Regions from separate parts of the Paenibacillus sp. E222 genome, predicted to be linked through region 1. Evidence: riboswitches for the same ligand, from Rfam matches in the RefSeq annotation. Region 1 holds a riboswitch; the other holds the start of a gene.

The links. Region 1 has a riboswitch for cyclic di-AMP ahead of HW560_RS05235 (resuscitation-promoting factor). Riboswitches for the same ligand answer to the same signal wherever they lie in the genome.
Region 2: linked by a shared signal. The riboswitch ahead of HW560_RS27835 (C40 family peptidase) and the one ahead of HW560_RS05235 (resuscitation-promoting factor) in region 1 are both predicted to bind cyclic di-AMP.

The regions. Positions count from the first base shown of each region.
Region 1 covers NZ_CP058552.1:1,157,949-1,161,096, reverse strand. The annotation lists gene HW560_RS05240 (TatD family hydrolase) at 1-633, shown strand, start outside; cyclic di-AMP (ydaO/yuaA leader) riboswitch at 875-1,128, shown strand; gene HW560_RS05235 (resuscitation-promoting factor) at 1,402-2,586, shown strand; gene rnmV (ribonuclease M5) at 2,742-3,148, shown strand, end outside.
Region 2 covers NZ_CP058552.1:6,304,119-6,307,266, forward strand. The annotation lists tRNA gene HW560_RS27825 (tRNA-Leu) at 1-18, opposite strand, end outside; gene pelA (pectate lyase) at 133-1,044, opposite strand; cyclic di-AMP (ydaO/yuaA leader) riboswitch at 1,504-1,635, shown strand; gene HW560_RS27835 (C40 family peptidase) at 1,641-2,105, shown strand; gene HW560_RS27840 (carboxymuconolactone decarboxylase family protein) at 2,211-2,540, opposite strand; gene HW560_RS27845 (hypothetical protein) at 2,658-2,876, opposite strand; gene HW560_RS27850 (hypothetical protein) at 2,999-3,148, opposite strand, start outside.

The DNA.
Region 1 (3,148 bases):
ACGATGAAGCTGGCTGAAACCTATGATTTTATATATGCTGCGGTAGGCTGGCACCCAGTGGATGCAATTACGATGCAGGAGGGTGATCTGGAATGGATTGCGTCTTTATGCAAGCATGAAAAAGTGGTAGCTATCGGTGAAATTGGTCTAGACTATTATTGGGACACTTCACCGAAAGAGGTTCAACATCGCGTATTACGACAACAAATTGGTCTTGCCCGTGAGTTAAATATGCCGATTGTCATTCACAACCGGGATGCGCATGAGGATATTGTAAAGATTTTGCGTGAAGAGAAGGCAGGAGAAGTAGGCGGTGTTATGCATTCCTTCTCTGGCAGCTGGGAAACGGCGAAAATGTGCCTGGATTTGGGCTTCCATCTTTCCTTCGGAGGGCCAATCACGTTCAAAAATGCGAAGCAGCCTAAAGAGGTGCTTGAGAAGGTTCCGATGGACCGATTTTTCATTGAAACCGATGCTCCTTATCTAACACCTCACCCTTATCGTGGAAAACGAAATGAGACAGCGCATGTACGTCTGGTTGCAGAAGCAGCTGCGGAAATTAAAGGCATTTCGGTAGAGGAAATTGCAGCAATAACGACCAAAAATGCCATGGAACGATTTGGGATTCGTTAAAATATCGAGCAAAACGGGTGAAAAAGTGAGTTAGGCGGAGTTAATTTGCTTTTTGATCCAAATAAATCAAGAATATTACAATATTTTAACCAAATATTTAGAAAAACGTACTTGAACAACGCTTTACAACATGCATAGAAACAGGATATCATCTTTTCAGTGAATTGTTGTGCGGAAAATTGGACAGATGTTCGGGGGATGAACAAAGGGACACTTTCCGATGAAACAACATTACTTTCATGAATCAGTCTCGCTGAGTCTCCGTTAACGGAGAGCGGGGGAACCAATAAGGCTTAAACATCGGTGTTTTCAGCCGATGCGCAAAATGCGCTGACCCAAAAGCAGCGTATAAATCTGCGAAGCCATATTTGATTTCTTCTTTGGGTCTCGGGGTGAATTCAAGGGCGTCCGCCATGAGCGGATGACCGGAGATAGGGCGGCTCTCTTTCGCCCGAACCCGACAGCTAACCTCGCAAGCGGAAAAAGAGAGGCAACCTCGTGCATGAATTTCCGATATTCAGAATCATTCGGAAGCCACGAAAGAGTTCCTCTTAAACTCTTTCTTTGGCTTTTTTGTTTTTGAATAAAAGAAATACGGTCATCATACGGTAAGTATTCAGGAGGATGACATCATGTTGCGAAGATTGATTCATGGTGCAGAACCGGATTATGTTGGTCCGATCTGTGTTCTGTAGAAAATTTGGTATAGTCGCGTCAAAGACATCATGCATTACTTTAGACGGCGAGGCTATGAAGGAGGACGGAGAAGTGGGCACATTCCAACCAGAAGAGACCCATGAGTCACGATCATCCAGTAAGTCTTTCGCGTTGCGGTGGAAGCATGAGAACTTGCGTCAAATGGCATTGATCGCGATTTTCTCAATTGCGCTTACAATCATGATCTTGTTAGTCGTTTACGGTCAGGCCGGGAAACAAATTTCACTGGTTATTGATGGCAAAGCTCAAGCGGTAGAGACTCGTACAGGAATGCTTCAGGAAATGCTGGAGGAGCAGTCAATCACAGTCAGCCCTCACGATCAGGTATCCATGCCCTTGAATGGGGCGATCACAGATGGAGACCGCATCGTTATTGAGCGGGCCGTTCCAGTTAATATTACGGCAGACGGAGACACCAAGACTCTGTATACAACCGATTCATCGGTAAAAGATGCGATTAAAAAATCAGGTATTCAGATTGCAAGTGAAGACAAAGTGTATCCGGCGCTTGGAACCACTATTGAAGCGGATATGAAAATCCGTGTAGTGCGTGTAACAAAGCGTACGGTGGACGTGGAACAGCCGATTGCTTACAAAGTGATCAAAACGGCTGACCCTAGCTTGTACAAAGGCGACAATCGTGTCGTTGTGAGCGGTAAAGAAGGCACACTTGTACAGCATATTGAAAAGGTGTTCCAGGATGGAGAATTGGTCTCCAAAAAAATGGTGGGCAAATCGGTCGCAACGAATCGCGTTGATAAAGTGATCGCCGTTGGTACCAAAGCCAAACCTGTTGTGAAAGAGCCAGTGATTCAGACGGTATCGGCGCAGACTTCCACGACAAAAACAGCAACAACCACGAACTCGAAGAAAACCGCTGCCTCGGGCAGCAAAGTAATTACCGTCTCAGGCAGTTCTTTTAAATATTCTAAAGTGTTGAAAAATGTATCCATGACGGCATACTCTTCTGAAGAGCCCGGTATCGGCACAAAAACGGCATCAGGTACTCGGGTAACCGAGGGACGTACCATTGCGGTTGATCCCAAAGTCATTCCAATTGGCTGGTGGGTATATATCGAGGGCCTTGGCTTCCGTCGTGCGGAAGACACAGGTGGTGCCATTAAAGGCAACAAAATTGATGTGTATTATGATAGTGTGAAGCATGCCCTGAACTTCGGACGGAAGAAAGGCAAGACGGTATATGTGATTGGTCCGGTGAAGCCGGAAGCGAACTAAAATCGTTTTACTTTGAAATGGGAATGCTATAAAATATAAGCATGAATGATTCATGCGGAATATGCGGCGGAGGGGTCTGAATTCAGTCTCCCCCGCCGTTTGGCAGAGAAGAGGATACTCCTCTTCTTTTTGCGTTAGAAAGGAAGAAATGGAACATGATAAAAGAAGTGATCGTGGTGGAAGGTCGTGACGACACCGTAGCTATTCGACGTGCGGTTCAGGCAGATACGATCGAGACTGGTGGGTCGGCCATCAACCAGCGTATTCTAAAGCGCATTGCACTTGCCCAAGAGAGACGTGGTGTCATCGTACTGACAGACCCGGATCATGCTGGTGAACGTATTCGTAAAATCATCGCCAATAAAGTACCTGGCTGCAAGCATGCCTTCATCCCGGAGGCAGATGCTACGCGTAAAGGCGACATCGGAGTGGAGAACGCCTCACCTGAGGCCATTCGTCATGCACTGGCACGTGTACACACGTCTTATGAAGGCGCACCCAGTCTGATCGATTGGGAGGATCTGATTGCGGCGGGACTGATTGTGCACCCACAGGCTGCTGC
Region 2 (3,148 bases), 2.4 Mb from region 1:
CAATTCCGCCACGACCGCGTATATCTTATCTCCGAGAAATTATATCGCGGCGACAATAAATACTATATCATGTGCAGGTAATTAGTGTCAACAAAAAATTATCCTCTTCTCATGTGTAAAGCATTTTATAAATTAGATCTTGGAGGGCCAGTTGCCGTACCAGGCATACCCACTTCTTCTTTCCTTATCGATATCGCTGAGTTTGTATTTCACAACCCCATCACGTCCTACGAAGATTGGTTTATCCGTTCCAATTTCATAGAAACGTGCCCAAATTGGCGCTGCACCTGAATCTGCAATGAGTTGGCTGTCTCCGTTTTCTCTGACATACTTGTAACCAGTAATTTTAACTTTGTTGAACCAGGCTTCTGCCGCTTTGATGGAGGCAGTAATTTTGGAGTTAGCCGGTCTAGTTTTTAAAAACTTCACAATTGTACTGCTCTCTCCAGCACTCAGAGAAGGCACTTCATAAATCCTAGCGCCTGCAGGTTTAAGGGTACTGGAATCATGCTGCTGCCCCCATGCAGTCAGTTTACCGTTCGCTACAACCTGTGTATTGAGAATAGCCTCTACACCTTTGGCAACTGATTTTTTACTACGATCTGCAAGAGAGCTGTCGATGAATGAGAAATCTCCTTTACGTGCACCTACTTCATCCAGCATGTACATGACATTAATCATGGCATCGTCGTTGAAGGTGATGTGCTTGTGATAACCGGAGCTTTGGTATACCTGTGGCCAACCCCCATTGGAGTACTGCATATTCAGCAAAAAGTTGATTCCTTTGATGGCAGCAGCCGAATAACGCGGATCATTCGTCTTTTTGAATTCCTTGGCTAACCTTCTAATTTCTGAGTATGTAGCTTTGTTATCAATCGTAGATTTGGCCCACTCACCACTTGTTTCTTTGTAATCCTTCTTCCATCCCCCGTCTGGATGTTGATTCTTCAAAATGTCCGAGATACTTGCTGTCGTTCCAGAGGCGTCTGCAGCAGAGACCTTAGCAGCAGGCTGAAATACCATTCCGACAACGGAGAAAACCATTGTACATGCCTATAACCAAAGATGCAAACCTTGTTTTTGCCTTCAACATAGATTAGAAACACTCCTCAATTCATTTTCTGCAAACTGTTCCCCTGCTAATCTATCCCCCTTATATTTGTTTTATAATCAAACTATTTCTTTTAATCCAATAAATGGAATGTACAAAAAGAATTCTATGCAAAAAGATGAATTTTGTCAATATTTGCAACAACATGTAACAAATTCTTTGGACAACCTATAATTATCGTCTAATTGGATGTGAGAAAGCCAATAAATTGTCCAATTTCTCTCCTTCTGAAACAGTAGTTACTTTTTTGTCATTTATTAGAACCCATCATTCGAGTTATTTCTACATAAAAAGCGATAATTCCGTTAACATTGAGATGATAAGAAGGGTTCAAGATCGGTTTGACATTTTCGCATTTATGCAATATAGTTTCAAAAGGTTACAAAAACTTAATTATTCATTTGCCGAGTTTCATGTTTGAAAACGGGGGAACCATTTTGGGTGAATTATTCTTATACATAGGAAATATAGGGAACCTTCTACCGAACCCTTAGCTAACTCCGTAGGCATCGAAGGGAGAACAACAATTTTGAAAAAGCTTATCATTTCTATTTTTGGAGCAGCAGTTCTATTTACATCCGGTGCAGCAAGCACAGAGGCAAGCAGTATTAACACCGTCGTTAACAACATGACAGGCATTCCTTACAAATGGGGCGGCACGACACTCGCCGGGTTTGATTGCTCTGGATTTATGAGATATATTTTCAACAAATATAGCATTGAATTACCACGTACTTCCCAGCAGCAAGCGAAGGCCGGAACACCGGTATCCAAAGCTAATCTGCGGACAGGTGACCTGGTATTCTTTAATACGATGGGCAATGGCATTTCTCATACAGGTGTATATATCGGGGGCGGACAGTTCGCTCATGCTTCCAGCAGCAAGGGTGTCAGCATCACCCAATTATCCAATCCATATTTCAATGATCGTTATGTAACAGCACGCCGGGTAACAGGTCAGTTTATGTATAACAAAATGCTGGGCAAAATATAAGTTTGATTGGAAATAGCGCAAAGAGGAGGCTCCGGGTGAATCCGGGACCTCCTCTTTGTTTTGGGACTTTTGTTTACAAATCCGCTGTGCTGTAGACTTCTATACTTAATGTAGAGCCTTCTGTACTCTCATTGCACCTTGAGACAACGCATGGCCTCCGCCTACGGCTCCAGCCACAGCCACCGTCTCCATAATCTCCTGATCGGTCGCTCCTTTGGCACGCGCCTCTTCCACATGGTAAAACGTACATACCTCATTGTTTGCAAACAAACCAATGCCCAGCGCTATCAGCTGTTTGGTCTTGGCATCAATCGCCCCTGCCTGAAAACATTCTCCAGTGAACTCATGATAAGACTTAACCACAGCTGGCAGCACGTCGCTTAATTCACCAATCTGATCTTTATAGGCATGAACCTTATCATTCATTAATGTCATGGTTACCGCACATCCTCTCGGCTGATATGTTACAAGCTCTCACTGTACCTATCATTTCACCCGAGAGGTGCAATTATGCCAAAACACCCATGGTAAATGAACCTAAAAACACACGTCCTATTCTTCGAGCAGACTCTTACGTGGCTCGCTGAACAACTGATACTGATAATTCCGGTCCAGCTTGACCACACGACGATTCTGACGGCGAATGAGCACCTGCTCCCCGTCCCAGGCAACCACAATGCCTGTCACATCATTGGACTGAATCTCGTCCCGTACTACCCTTACTTTTTCACCCGATAAACGCAGTGCATCCAATTCTGCATCACTGATCATATTCATGGCGCCTACTTTCCCAAAAAATTATTTACAAAAAGAGACCTAAATGAAAAGTCATTTAGGTCTCACGTGACTGTATTGGACTGTCATGTCATTCGAAAGTATGTCCCGACTGAAAGTTACCGCTGCGCGTGCTCTTTGCTGTCGTTCTTCTCAAACCAAAAATCAAGCACTTTGGCGGACATCACACGTTCTTCAAGGTACTCCACTTGATGCGGTGTAAATTGTTCTTTCCAAGAGAAGGACAACTCTTCGCACAAGCCTACAAT